3 regions of the Streptomyces sp. NPDC043685 genome follow, and region 3 is predicted to be linked to each of the others. Evidence: riboswitches for the same ligand, from Rfam matches in the RefSeq annotation. Region 3 holds a riboswitch; each other region holds the start of a gene.
The links. A riboswitch is a leader RNA that binds a small molecule or an ion and turns the genes downstream of it on or off. The one in region 3 is predicted to bind cyclic di-AMP.
Positions count from the first base shown of each region.

Region 1: another riboswitch for cyclic di-AMP. It lies ahead of AC0665_RS01845 (C40 family peptidase); the one in region 3 lies ahead of AC0665_RS16940 (M23 family metallopeptidase).
Region 2: another riboswitch for cyclic di-AMP. It lies ahead of AC0665_RS34685 (transglycosylase family protein); the one in region 3 lies ahead of AC0665_RS16940 (M23 family metallopeptidase).

Region 1 is NZ_JBWKCH010000001.1:366,665-371,387, reverse strand. Features, by position in the region: gene pcrA (DNA helicase PcrA) at 1-1,529, opposite strand, end outside; cyclic di-AMP (ydaO/yuaA leader) riboswitch at 1,855-2,027, shown strand; gene AC0665_RS01845 (C40 family peptidase) at 2,036-3,214, shown strand; gene AC0665_RS01840 (TDT family transporter) at 3,292-4,224, shown strand; gene AC0665_RS01835 (hypothetical protein) at 4,202-4,555, opposite strand.
Region 2 is NZ_JBWKCH010000013.1:149,877-154,599, forward strand. Features, by position in the region: gene AC0665_RS34675 (cytochrome P450 family protein) at 1-71, shown strand, start outside; gene AC0665_RS34680 (transglycosylase family protein) at 192-1,163, shown strand; cyclic di-AMP (ydaO/yuaA leader) riboswitch at 1,392-1,558, shown strand; gene AC0665_RS34685 (transglycosylase family protein) at 1,563-2,261, shown strand; gene eno (phosphopyruvate hydratase) at 2,525-3,805, shown strand; gene AC0665_RS34695 (FtsB family cell division protein) at 3,908-4,384, shown strand; gene AC0665_RS34700 (DUF501 domain-containing protein) at 4,437-4,723, shown strand, end outside.
Region 3 is NZ_JBWKCH010000004.1:732,290-737,012, reverse strand. Features, by position in the region: gene AC0665_RS16950 (PrsW family intramembrane metalloprotease) at 1-341, shown strand, start outside; gene AC0665_RS16945 (aldo/keto reductase) at 338-1,282, opposite strand; gene AC0665_RS16940 (M23 family metallopeptidase) at 1,423-2,451, opposite strand; cyclic di-AMP (ydaO/yuaA leader) riboswitch at 2,463-2,619, opposite strand; tRNA gene AC0665_RS16935 (tRNA-Met) at 2,918-2,991, opposite strand; gene AC0665_RS16930 (alginate lyase family protein) at 3,046-4,278, opposite strand; gene AC0665_RS16925 (dihydrofolate reductase family protein) at 4,375-4,723, opposite strand, start outside.

The DNA of each region.
Region 1 (4,723 bases), on a different contig from region 3:
TGGGACAGGGCGTCGATCATCGCCTCGGCGCGGTCGCCGATGCCCCGCTTGGGCACGTTGAGGATCCGGCGCAGCGGCACCGAGTCCTCGGGGTTGGCCAGCACGCGCAGGTAGGCCAGGACGTCCCGGACCTCCTTGCGCTCGTAGAAGCGGACGCCGCCGACGACCTTGTAGGGCAGGCCGACGCGGATGAAGACCTCTTCGAAGACACGGGACTGGGCGTTGGTGCGGTAGAAGACGGCGACGTCGCCGGCCTTGGCCTCGCCGGCGTCGGTGAGGCGGTCTATCTCGTCGGCGACGAACTGGGCCTCGTCGTGCTCGGTGTCGGCGACGTAGCCGGTGATCCGGGCACCGGCGCCCGCGTTGGTCCACAGGTTCTTGGGGCGGCGGGACTCGTTGCGCTCGATGACCGCGTTGGCCGCGCTGAGGATGGTCTGGGTGGAGCGGTAGTTCTGCTCCAGCAGGATCGTCGTGGCGTCCGGGTAGTCCTCCTCGAACTGGAGGATGTTGCGGATCGTCGCGCCGCGGAAGGCGTAGATCGACTGGTCGGCGTCACCCACCACGCACAGCTCGGCGGGCGGGACCTCGGCCTCGGGCGGTACGTCGACCGGGTGCTCAACGGTGCCGACCAGCTCGCGGACCAGGGCGTACTGCGCGTGGTTGGTGTCCTGGTACTCGTCCACCAGGACGTGCCGGAAGCGGCGGCGGTAGTGCTCGGCGACGTCCGGGAAGGCGCGCAGCAGGTTGACCGTCGTCATGATCAGGTCGTCGAAGTCGAGGGCGTTCGCCTCGCGCAGCCGCGACTGGTACAGGGCGTAGGCCTGGGCGAGGGTCTTCTCGAATCCGTCGGCGGCCTGGGCGGCGAAGTCCTCCTCGTCGATCAGCTCGTTCTTCAGGTTGCTGATCTTGGCGCTGAAGGACTTCGGCGGGAAACGCTTGGGGTCGAGGTCCAGGTCGCGGCAGACCAGGGCCATCAGGCGCTTGGAGTCGGCGGCGTCGTAGATCGAGAAGGAGGACGTGAAGCCGAGCCTCTTGCTCTCGCGCCTGAGGATGCGCACGCACGCGCTGTGGAAGGTCATGACCCACATGGCGTTCGCGCGCGGGCCGACCAGCTGCTCGACGCGCTCCTTCATCTCACCGGCGGCCTTGTTGGTGAAGGTGATCGCGAGGATCTGGCCGGGGTGCACGTCCCGCTCGGCGAGCAGGTGGGCGATGCGGTGCGTGAGCACACGGGTCTTGCCGGAGCCGGCGCCGGCCACGATGAGCAGCGGGGAGCCGGAGTGGACGACGGCGGCGCGCTGGTTGTCGTTCAGCCCCTCCAGGAGGGTGGCGGTGTCCACCACCGGGCGGGGGGCGCCGTCCCGGTAGTAGGGGTCGCGGTCCGGCGGCGCGTCGAACTTCCCGCCGAACAGATCGTCCGGGATCGGCTCCGGTACGTGATCGTCCTCGGGCGGCGGCGGGGGCTCGTCCGCGGGGCCCCGCCGGGCCTGGAGGTCCGCCAGGAAGCTGTCGTCAAAGAGGCTGCTCATCGCTCTCCGAGTCTAGGGCGCCCCACTGACAGCCCGCCGCCGCCCCGAGAACATCGCCGGAACATCGCCGCGCACCCGGCCGCGGGCCGACGGTCCGGCGGCGTATTGTCGCCCTCCATGACCGGCCGGTGACGGCCTGCTACACCCTCCCCGATCGCGGACATGTCGTGATCAACCGCCCCGGATCATTCACTCTCCGCAACGCTCATGAGTAAGGTCACGAAAATGTATCGGGCATATCACCCATCAACCTTCACAAGGGCCACACGAATTGGCTACGGTGCGATCAGGCCGCATGACCCCCACCGGCGAACGTCGCCGGGCCGCGCGGCCTCCGCCGAGTCCGGTGTGCCGCAGCGGCAGCCGGAGCCGGGGACCCAACCGTGAACCTGGGGTGAATCGGCCCGACTCCCTGTGCGGAGAAGGCCGTAGGGCAACCCTTCCGAACCATCCGCCCGAACCCGACAGCTAACCCGGTAGGCGGAACGTGGAAGGAGTCGCCTCCCTTGGCGTCGCACCGCAAGTCGCGTCCTACGGGTACGCGCGTGGCAGGCATACGGACCCCCGCCCTCGCAACGGCGGCCCTCACCTCCGTGGCCCTGCTGTCCCAGTCGGCCAACGCCACCCCCGAGGCCGACGACAAGCCCAGCCTGGAGGACGTCGAGAAGAAGGTCGGCGACCTGTACCGCCAGGCCGAGTCGGCCACCGACAAGTACAACGCGGCCAAGGAGAAGACCGCGAAGCAGCGCAAGCGCGTGGACACCCTCCTGGACGACGTCGCCCAGCGCACCCAGAAGCTCAACGAGGCGCGGGAGGAGCTCGGTTCCTTCGCCTCCGCCCAGTACCGCACCGGCGCCGCCGCCCCGGACACGGCCACGTTCCTGCTCGCGGACACCCCGCAGGACTACTTCGACCAGACCCAGCTGATGGACCGGATGACGGGCCGTCAGAAGGTCGCGGTCGACGACTACGTCACACAGCAGTCCGAGACGATGAAGAAGCGCCAGGAGGCCACCGAGAGCCTCGAGACGCTCACCGAGTCGCAGGGCGACCTGAAGGCGGCCAAGGCCACCGTCCAGCGCAAGCTGGCCGATGCCCGCGAGCTGATGTCCCGGCTGACCGCCGAGGAGAAGGCCCGGCTCGCGGCGATCGAGCGGGAGAAGCGGGAGGAGGCCGCCCGCAAGGCCGACGAGCTGGCCCGGCAGCAGGCCGCCCGGCAGACGGCGCAGGAGCAGGCGGCAGGGCAGCAGGACGGCGGGTCCTCCGCGTCGGGGTCCACGGGCTCCGGCTCGTCCTCCACGACCGCCCCGGCCGACTCCTCGTACGCCACCAAGGCCGACAAGGCGCTCGCCTTCGCCCGTGCCCAGATCGGCAAGCCGTACGTGTGGGGGGCCGTCGGCCCGGGCTCCTACGACTGCTCCGGCCTCACCCAGGCCGCCTGGAAGGCCGCGTCCGTCACCCTGCCGCGCACGACCTACGACCAGGTGAACGCCGGCACCACGGTCCCGCTCTCCCAGGCCCAGCCCGGTGACCTGGTGTTCTTCTACGACGACGTCACCCATGTCGGGATCTACATCGGCAACGGCATGATGATCCACGCCCCGAAGCCCGGTACGTACGTGCGCGAGGAGTCGATCTACTACGACGGCGAGTCGGCGATCCACAGCGTGGTGCGGCCGGCCTGACGGTCTTGGTCCGATTTTGAGGGGCACGCGCGCGTGCCCCTCTCCCCGCGCGCACGGCGCTGCCTAGCATCGGCGCCATGCCCGGTCTCTCCCTGTCCGCCGCCCTGTGCGCGATGTACGCGCTGACGACCGGCGCCCTGGCGGTCGGTCTCGACTCGGCGGGGTACGAGACCCTCTCCCGTGTCGCCCTCGTCCCGGCCTGCGCGGCCTGGGCCGGGGCGGTCGCGTACGCCGTGCTGCGGCCGTCGCGGTGGCCGGCGCAGACGCCGGCCGCGCTCACCTTCACGGCGGCGACCGCCCTGATCGGCACCGGCTTCTGCGCGGCCGGCTGGCAGCGGTCGGCCGCGGCGCTGCTGGCGCTCGCGGCCCTGCTGTGGGCGGCGCTGCTCGTCGCGGCGAACCCGGAGCGCCGCGGAACGGTGTTCCTGCGCTGTGCGGCCACCCAGGGGCTGGCGGTGCTCGGCGCCACGCTCGCCGCGGCCGAGTCGGCCGCCTGGCTCGCCCACGCGGCCATGGTGCTGTTCTGGCCGGGGCTGGTGCTCTACTGCGTCGCGCTGCTGCGCTTCCCGCCGCGGGAGGTGACCGAGGGGCGCGGGGACCACTGGCTCGCGGCCGGGGCGCTCGCCCTGTCGGCGCTGGCCGGGGCACGTCTGATCACCGCCGACAGCGCCCGCCTGTACCTGTGGAACGACGACGACCACGCCGTCCTCGGCAGGGTGACGGCCGGGCTGCTCGTGCTCACCCTGGTCTGCTGCGTGGGCCTGCTCACCGCCGAGCTCGCCTGGCCCCGGCACGGCTACGACGTGGCCCGCTGGGCGACCGTCTTCACCGCGGTCGGCACGGCCGCGGCCGCCCTGGCCGTCGCCGCCGCCCTGGACGCGCCCTGGCTCGACGCCCTCGGCGAGGTCCTGCTGTGGATGACCGTGGCGGCCTGGCTCGGCTGCACCGCCTGGGCGCTCACCTCGGCGCGCGCCCGTCCCTCCCGGGTCAGGTCCAGAGCACGGCGATGAAGATGTTCGCCGTGGTCAGCAGACCGACCAGGCCGAACAGGCCCTTGTCCACCTTCTCGTCGTCCCGCTTCACATAGACCAGGCCGAGGATCACGATCAGCAGGGCCAGCTTCACGCCGATCTTGATGTTGTTCACGGTCTGGTCGTCGGCCTGGTTGAGGCCGACCAGCGCCACACCGGTGACCAGCATCGTCAGCGCGCCGTGCAGCATCGCGGGCGTGAAGCGGGCCGTGCCCTCGCCCATCGCCTTCATCTGGGTGAGGAATCCGCCCAGGAGCGCGGCGATGCCGATGATGTGGAGGCCGACGAAGAGGTGGATGAGTACGTCCATGAGGCCGGAGCCTAATCAGGGGCCCGCGGGCCGCCCGACACCGGGCCACTGATGCATATATGCGCCCCATAGCACCCGATCAGGGCCACTCGCGCACGATTCGGCGCATCGGTCATCACACTGAGTGAAGCGTTCGGGGTCGAGACGGCGCTACGGTCGCATACGGTC
Region 2 (4,723 bases), on a different contig from region 3:
TCATGCGGGGGCTGCGCACGCTGCCGGTGGAGTTCGCACCGGCCGGACGTGACGAAACATCAGAGCTGTGATCTTCACGTGATCTGCGCGGCATGAACTTGTGACAAGTGATCGTCTGCCGATACGTTCACCCATCAACGCGGCCCGGGATTCCGGCCGCCGGTCACTGCTGTCTCGCGAAAGGTCTCCGTATGCTCTCCGGGAACGGTCGGCACCGCCGCCCCCGTCAGGCTCCGGCTCTCCTCGTGGCGGCCGGAGTGACCGGCTCCGCCATCGCGATCCCTCTCCTCGGGGCCTCCGGTGCCAGCGCGGCCGACGGCACGACCTGGGACCGGGTCGCGGACTGCGAGACCGGCGGCGCGTGGAGCCAGAACAGCGGTAACGGCTATTACGGCGGCCTGCAGTTGTCCCAGGAGGACTGGGAGAAGTACGGCGGTCTCGACTACGCCGCGAGTGCCGACCTGGCCAGTCGCTCCCAGCAGATATCCGTGGCCGAGAGAGTCCTCGCCGACCAGGGGGTCGGCGCGTGGCGCACCTGCGGACTGCTCTCGGGCCTCGAACAGGGCAAGGGGTCGGACACGTCCGGCTCGTCCGAGACGTCCGGTGAGGTGGACTCACCCGGTCTGCTCGACGGCCCTGACGCGTCCCCTTCTCCGGAGGCCTCTTCGAGCCCGTCGTCGTCGCCCGACGCACGGTCGACCGAGAAGGATGAAACCAGCAAGTCCGACAAGTCGTCCGATTCCACCTCGCAGGAGCGGGGCGAGAAGCAGGAGCGGGACGAGAAGTCCGGCAGCTCCGGCTCCGGTGAGGGCGGCGAGTCCGCCAACTCGCGTCAGCGCGGCGAGTCCTCGGCCCCGGCGGACGCCGGCTCCGGCCGTCACCGCGGCCCCGGCGCCGAGGAGGACTCCGCGTCCGCGAGCGGCCGTGAGGGCGCGTCCTCGGGCCGTCACGCCTCGCGCGGCGGTGACGCCTCCCGTGACGCTTCCCAGGGCGCCTACATCGTCGGCGTCGGCGACAGCCTCTGGTCCATCGCCGACTCCCTTGACGTCGACGGCGGATGGCACTCCCTCTACGACGACAACGAGCAGACGGTCGGTACCGACCCGAACCTCATCCTCCCCGGTCAGAAGCTCACCACAGGGGTCGAAGCGGACGAGGGGTAGCCGTCCGGGCAGTGCGGAAACGGCGGTCGAAGTCACCCCTAAACCGGGTGAGTTCACGTCATGTTTCGCGCCGAATGTCCCGTATAAGGCCGGTGAGAGATAGATCTCAGAAGCCCTGATCGTCTTTGAAATTCGGCGGATCGCGTGTCTACGGTCGTGATCGCTCGTCACCACGAGCCCCGGCTGCCGCAACGCCGAATCCTGCCAGCGGCCGCACGGGAACAGTCGTCGCGTCAAGCGCCGTAGGCAGGAGCGGGGGACCCAAGGTAGGTGCCCGACCGGCCGGTTGTGCCGGAAGGGCTTGGGGTGAAGCCGTGTCCCGTGAGGGACGCGGCCGGGCAACTCAACCGGCCCGAACCCGACAGCTCACCTCGCAGGCGTCGGTGAGGGGATCTCTCCATGCTGTTTTCCGCCAAGGGCAAGCACCGTCGTCCGTCCAAGGCCACCCGCGCCGCCGCGCTCGCCGGTGTCACCGGTGTCGCCATCGCCGCCCCGCTGATGGCGGCCGGCAACGCCTCCGCCGCCACCGCCTCCGAGTGGGACGCCGTCGCCCAGTGCGAGTCCGGCGGCAACTGGTCCATCAACACCGGCAACGGCTACTACGGCGGTCTGCAGTTCTCCGCCTCCACCTGGGCCGCGTACGGCGGCACGCAGTACGCCTCGACCGCCGACCAGGCCAGCAAGGACCAGCAGATCCAGGTCGCCGAGAAGGTCCTGGCGAGCCAGGGCAAGGGCGCCTGGCCGGTCTGCGGCAAGGGCCTGTCGGGTGCCGGCTACACCGGCGGCGGCTCGTCGAGCGACTCCGGCAGCTCCACGCAGCAGCAGAGCCAGCAGAGCACCGAGACCCGCAAGACCGAGCAGCAGCCGGCCTCCCGCTCCGAGGACCGCCCGGCCGCCAAGAAGACCGTCACCACCCCGACCGGCAAGAAGGTCAAGAAGGGCGACGGCGAGTACAAGGTCGTCGAGGGCGACACCCTCAGCTCCATCGCCGCGGACAAGAAGGTCAAGGGCGGCTGGGAGAAGCTCTTCGAGCTGAACAAGGACATCGTCGAGGACGCCAACCTCATCTACCCGGGCCAGCAGCTGCACCTGAAGTAAGCAGCGGCCCCTCCCGGCCCCCCGGGGCCCACGGACTCCCCGCCCCGGTGCGCCATCCCCCGTGCGCACCGGGGCGGGGTTTTTTCGGCAACCGGCTTTGTTCCGTTCGGAAACAATTTACTCTCGGTTCTGTCCATGGGGTGGGCGACCCGGTGGCCGATCGCCCGGAGCCGGTTAGGCTCATGTCGCGAGCCACCACGGCCCGCACCCCGCCGGGTCCACGCGACCCGCGTCACCGCGTCACATTCAAGAAGGAGATGCTCGTGCCGTCCATCGACGTCGTCGTAGCCCGGGAAATCCTGGACTCCCGAGGCAACCCCACGGTCGAGGTCGAGGTCGGCCTCGACGACGGCAGCACCGGTCGTGCCGCCGTCCCGTCCGGCGCCTCCACGGGCGCCTTCGAGGCCATCGAGCTCCGCGACGGCGACTCGAACCGCTACCTCGGCAAGGGTGTGGAGAAGGCCGTCCTCGCGGTCATCGAGCAGATCGGCCCGGAGCTGGTCGGCTACGACGCCACCGAGCAGCGCCTGATCGACCAGGCGATGTTCGACCTGGACGCCACCGACAACAAGGGCTCCCTCGGCGCCAACGCCATCCTCGGCGTCTCCCTCGCCGTCGCCCACGCCGCCTCCGAGGCCAGCGACCTGCCGCTGTTCCGCTACCTGGGCGGCCCCAACGCGCACCTGCTGCCGGTGCCGATGATGAACATCCTGAACGGCGGCTCGCACGCCGACTCCAACGTAGACATCCAGGAGTTCATGATCGCCCCCATCGGCGCGGAGTCCTTCTCCGAGGCCCTGCGCTGGGGCGCCGAGGTCTACCACACGCTGAAGAAGGTCCTGAAGTCCAAGGGCCTGGCCACCGGCCTCGGCGACGAGGGCGGCTTCGCCCCGAACCTCGGCTCCAACCGCGAGGCCCTCGACCTCATCCTCGAGGCGATCAAGGAAGCCGGCTACACCCCCGGCGAGCAGATCGCCCTCGCCCTCGACGTCGCCGCCTCCGAGTTCTACAAGGACGGCGTCTACACCTTCGAGGGCAAGGAGCGCTCGGCGGCCGAGATGACCGAGTACTACGCGGAGCTCGTCGACGCGTACCCGCTCGTGTCCATCGAGGACCCGCTGTTCGAGGACGACTGGGAGGGCTGGAAGACCATCACCGACAAGCTCGGTGACAAGGTCCAGCTCGTCGGCGACGACCTGTTCGTGACCAACCCCGAGCGCCTGGCCCGCGGCATCGAGGAGGGCGCGGCCAACGCGCTCCTGGTCAAGGTCAACCAGATCGGCTCGCTGACCGAGACGCTGGACGCCGTCGAGCTGGCCCAGCGCAACGGCTTCAAGTGCATGATGTCCCACCGCTCCGGCGAGACCGAGGACGTCACCATCGCCGACCTGGCCGTCGCCACCAACTGCGGCCAGATCAAGACCGGCGCCCCGGCCCGCTCCGAGCGCGTCGCCAAGTACAACCAGCTGCTGCGCATCGAGGAGATCCTCGACGACGCGGCGGTCTACGCCGGCCGCAGCGCCTTCCCGCGCTTCAAGGGCTGACCCGGCTCGTAAGTAGCAGCGTCGTACGTACGTCCCCGTACTCGGTCCCGTACCGTGTCCGGGGACGTACGCGCGTATGACGGTGGAGCGGGAGGCGGACAGATGGCCGTGAAGGACCGGGACCGGTTCTCCACCGCGACCAGGATCCGGTTGCTCGGCGAGCAGACCGCGGCCCGGGTCTACCGCTCCCAGACCAAGCGCCAGGCCCGGCGCTCGCGGCTGACCGGCCGGGCCGCGCTGCTCGCCCTGGTGATGTGCTCGCTGATCGTGGCCCTGGCCTACCCGATGCGGGAGTACGTCTCGCAGCGCGCCGAGATCGACGACCTGCAACGCGAACAGCGGCAGGCCCGCGAGCGCGTCGAACGGCTGCGCGACCTGAAGGCGCGCTGGCAGGACGACGCGTACGCCGAGCAGCAGATCCGGCAGCGGTTGCACTACGTCATGCCGGGGGAGACGGGTTTCATCGTCGTCGACCCGCACGCGGCGAAGCAGTCGCGCACCGACCTGGGGGCGGCCGACCGCCCCTGGTACTCGAACGTCTGGGACGGGGTCGACAAGGCCGACGCCTCCGACCGGTGACCCGGCCCCAGCCAGTGCCCTGAACCCAGAGAAAGACAGCCTGAAGACAGTCATGGAAACGCCCCCGCCGACCACCCCGCGCACCGAGCCCACCGACGCCGACGTCGAGGCCTTCAAGCAGCAGCTCGGCCGGCCCCCGCGCGGGCTGCGCGCGATCGCGCACCGCTGCCGGTGCGGACAGCCCGACGTCGTGGAGACGGCCCCCCGCCTGCCCGACGGCACGCCCTTCCCGACGCTGTACTACCTGACGTGCCCGAAGGCGAACTCCGCGATCGGCACGCTGGAGGCCAACGGCGTGATGAAGGAGATGACCGAGCGGCTGGCCTCGGACCCGGAGCT
Region 3 (4,723 bases):
GGGCCCGGCGGATCGCCCGCCAGTACGCCCGCCGCCACGCGGGCAAGGCGGCGGCCCGGGAGGTGGCGCGGTACGAGGCGTACGCCACGTCGCTGGCGTTCCTGCGGCACCGGGCCCGGCGGGGCCGCGCCGGGGCCGGCTTCGCCGTACGGGAGCAGGAGCTGCTCGGCGAGCTGTGGCGGCGCCGGGAGGCGGCCCGTCCCGCGCTGGACCACGCGGCACGGGTCACGGCCCCTCCGGTCCCGGTGGCGGCGCCGCCCTGGCCCGTGCAGGGCGTGTACGGGTACGGGTACGGCTACCGGCCGGCGCCGTACCCGGCGTACAACCCCTACCGTTCCTAGGCCGAGGCCTCCGTGAGGCGGGCGACCTCGGCGTCCGTGAGCGTCAGCTCGCCGACGCCCACCAGGGCGGGCAGCTGCTCCACCGTCCGCGCGGAGGCGATCGGCGCCGCCACGGTCGGCTGCGCGGCGAGCCAGGCCAGGGCCACCGTCGCCACGGGCACGTCGTGCGCCCCGGCGACCTCGTCGAGGGCGTCGAGCACCCGCCGCCCCCGCTCGGTCTCCAGATGCTTGGCGGCACCGCCCGCCCGGGCGCTCTCGACCGTCGTACCGGGCCGGTACTTGCCGGTGAGGAAGCCGGACGCGAGCGCGTAGTACGGAACGGCCGCGAGGCCGGACCCCTCGGCCAGGTCCTGGAGCGCACCCTCGTAGGTGTCGCGGGAGACCAGGTTGTACTGGGGCTGGAGGGCCACGTACCGGGCGAGTCCTTGGCGGTCGGAGAACTCCAGGGACGCCCGCAGCCGCTCGGCGGAGATGTTGGAGGCGGCGATGTGCCGCACCTTCCCGGCCTTCACGAGTTCGTCGAGCGCGCCGATGATCTCCTCGACGGGCACGTCGGGCCGGTCGAAGTGCGTGTAGTAGAGGTCGATGTAGTCGGTGCCGAGGCGGCGCAGGGAGGCGTCGGCCGCGGCCTTGATGTTGGCGGCGGACAGGCCCTGGAAGTCGGGGTGCTGGCTGACCTTCGTGGCGACGATCACGTCGGAGCGGTTCCCGCGTGCCGCGAGCCACCGGCCGAGGATGGTCTCGGATTCCCCGCCCCGGTTGCCCTCGGCCCACGCCGAGTAGACGTCGGCGGTGTCGACGAAGTTGCCGCCGGCGGCGGTGTAGGCGTCGAGGACGGCGAACGACCGGTCCTGGTCGGCGGTCCAGCCGAAGACGTTGCCGCCGAGGGCGAGGGGGAAGACCTCGAGGTCGGAAGAGCCGAGCTTGCGCAGAGAAGTCATGCTCCGTGTCAACGCCCGTACAGGAATGCCTGATTCCACAACGGACGCAAAGTTCCCGTAAACACCCGGCGGAAAACCGGCGGCCCTGACGTCGGGGGGTCGTCGTCAGGGCCGCCGGTGCTTCCACGGGTGTGGACCGCTCAGGGGGTGAGTCCCTTGCCCCGCAGCCACGCCATGGGGTCGATGCCGCTCGCGGATCCGGCGGAGTGGACCTCCAGGTGGAGGTGCGCGCCGGTGACGTTGCCGGTGGCGCCCACGCGGCCGATGACGTCGCCGGTGCTGACCTTCTGGCCGACGCTGACGCCGATGGAGGACTGGTGCGCGTACCAGATCTCGGTGCCGTCATCGAGGGTGAGGACGGTCTTGTAGCCGTAGGAGCCGTTCCAGCCGGCCTCCGTGATGGTGCCGCTGTGCACGGCCTTGATCGGCGTGCCCGTGGGCGCGGCGAAGTCCAGGCCCGTGTGGTAGCCGGAGGACCAGTAGGCGCCTGCCTGGCCGAAGCTGGAGGTGATGGTGTAGGAGGAGGTCGGCAGCGTGTACTGCTTGGCGAGGGCGGCGAGCCGCTCGGCCTCGGCCTTCTTCCTGGCCTCTTCCTCCGCCTTCTTCTTGGCTTCGGCGGCCTTGGCCTTGGCTTCCTTCTCCGCCTTGGCGACGGCTTGCGCCGCTGCCTTCTCGGCGGCGGCCGCGGCGTCCTGCGCGGCCTTGGTCTCGATCTGCTCCTGCTGGTGCTCGACCTGCGCCATGATCCGGGCGCGCAGCGCCTCGCCTGCGCCGGAGGTGTTCTCCTCGGGGTCCGCCGTGGCGGTGCCGAGGCTGCTGAGCGGGGTGGCGGAACCCTCAGGGGTGTCGTCGTCCGAGATGAGGGAACCCACCGAGGGCAGGTCCGGCACGGAGATGGACACCGGGGGCTTGCCGGTCTGGGCACTGGCCATGCCGCCGGCACCCACGGCGGCTATGACACCGACGCCCAGGACGGTGGAGCTGCGGGCGAGACCTCCGCCGCGCTGCTTGGTGACGCGGTGCCGGCCACGGACGGGACGGATGGACTCCTCGGTGGGGTTCCACTCCTGGAACGGGCCCTCGTCGGTGCGCTGACCGCCGTAGCCGAAGGTGTCGGTGTCGCGCTTCTGCGCGAACGGGGCTGCGGGGGCAGGCCGGTTGGACGCCACGTGGGCGTGCTCCTTTCCTTCCTTCTCGCCTACCGGGTTAGCTGACGGGTTCGGAGCAGGAAGGTCTCCTACGCGCGTATACCCACCGTGCTTCCACGGTGGTATCCGCCCGATTCACCCCAAGTGGTGGTTCCCCGGTTCCCTTTCGGGATTCGGCGCGTGCGCACGGAGCCGCCTTCTGTGACGGCTGGGACGACCGCGCTGCGTTATCGAACGTTAATAGACGCACGAGGGGTATTCCAGCGATTCCACTTGATCATTAACCTTTTTCGCGCGGACTTACCTGCCATGACCGGCTTAAATCGGGCGAGTTGACCACCTCACAAGTAACTTACGGGTTTTGACGGTGTGTCAGTTGTGATGCGGAACGGGGTGGTTCGCTCACCGAGCGTGAGGGTCGTCGCGAGATCTCGAGGAAAAACACCGAGGGCCGGAACCCTTTCGGATTCCGGCCCTCGGCCTTCAGTAGCGGGGACAGGATTTGAACCTGCGACCTCTGGGTTATGAGCCCAGCGAGCTACCGAGCTGCTCCACCCCGCGTCGTTGTGATTCCAGTGTACGCCATCCGCGGGACAGCTCGTGCACACCCGTCGCTCAGCCGTCCGGGGCGCCCGCGTGGGTGAGGGTCTCCCAGGCGGTGAACAGGTCGTCGGTGCCGGCGGGCCGGGCCCGGACGGCCAGTTCGTGCGCGGCGGGGACGGACCGGCCGCGCCGTTCCTCCAGATGGTGCAGGGCGACCTCCAGATGGGGTCCGAGGCCCCGCTCGACCCGGCCGCCGCACAGCCACTCGGGTGCGCGCCCGCCCTGTTCGTGGCGGGCGTGCAGGGCGAGCGCGGTCGCCAGCCGGTCCTCGATCTCGCCGTAGAGGTCGACGCCCTGGTGCCAGGCCGTCTCGGCGATGTGGGCGGTGGCGGCGAGCGAGGCGCCCACGTGCCGGAAGCTGTGGCAGGTCTCCTGGGAGACGCCGTCCCGGTACGTGGTCTGGCCGAACCAGTACGAGGCCATCCGCTGCGGGCCGTCCACGCCGGAGCCGGGCACGGTGAGCGGCACGGGGCCGTCCTTCTCCAGGTAGAGGTAGGCGGGCACGCGCTCCCGGAAACGCTCCAGGGCGTGGCCGAAGACCCGGTGGTCGCCGAGGAAGACCGCCACGGAGATCACGGCGTCGATCGCCACCAGGTCCCAGGATCCGGTGAAGTCCGGGTCGGAGGCGACGACTTGGGGGAGGTGGGCGGTGCGCAGCATGTCCTCGAAGCCGCGCACCCGCGCGGCCGGCCAGCCCCCGCCGGGTGTGTGCCGCACGATCTCGGCGGCCCGCGCCCACACCGACCCGGTCCAGCCGGCCTGCAGCGCGGCCTTCTCCCCGGTGTGCCGGCGCAGCGTGGCCGCCCAGGCGTCCATGAGCTGCCTGGCCTTCTCCGCGTGCCGCCGCTCGCCGGTGGCGGCGAAGAGCAGGGCCTGCGCGTAGGCGGCCAGGGCGTCCTCGCGCTCCGCGGCGCAGCCGCGGCCCTGAAGGTCGCCGGCCGGGCAGACGACCGTCTCGTGCGGCCGGGCCCGGTGCCGGTACGAGCCGTACGGGCTGTCGCGCAGGGCGAGGTACGCCGCTCGCCAGGGCTGCCGCCCGGCGGTGACGTGCTCGCGCAGGGCGTCCAGCTGGGCCCGGTCGACGAGGACGCCGGGGTGGGTGAACGCGGCGCCGGAGGGCAGGACCGGGCCCATGGCGCGGGTGCCCGGGCCGTCGGGCCGGCAGGAGGGGACGAGCAGGGCGAGCGCGGTGAGCAGCGGCAGCAGGAGCAGTGCCGCCGTCCTTCGTCTGCGCGCTGACCCCATGGCCGCCGCCTCCGCGCTCGTCGTCCGGGTCCCTGGAGGCAGCGTGGCCCGGACGGCGGTGCGGACGCAGGATCTGTTGGGCCGATCGGCTCGCCCTCAGCCCAACAGGTGGCGGTTCGGGGCCTTGGCCCGCTCCTCGTGCTCCGGGAGGACGACGACCTCCGCCCCCGCGGCCGCGAGGAGACCGCTGCCGTCGGCGTCCGTCACGAAGGTGTCCGGCTCGCGCCAGGCGGTGACGACCCGCCGCACGCCCGCGTCGAGGATCAGCCGGGCGCAGGGCGCCGGGCGGGAGGCGCGGCGGGCGCAGGGTTCCAGGCTGCTGTACACCGTCGCGCCGGGCAGGCGCGGGTCGTCCGCGTCGAGCTTGGCGAGGGCCGCCTCCTCGGCGTGCACGACCGGGTCGCCGGCCTCGCGGGAGTGGCCGCGGGCCAGTTCCGTGCCGTCG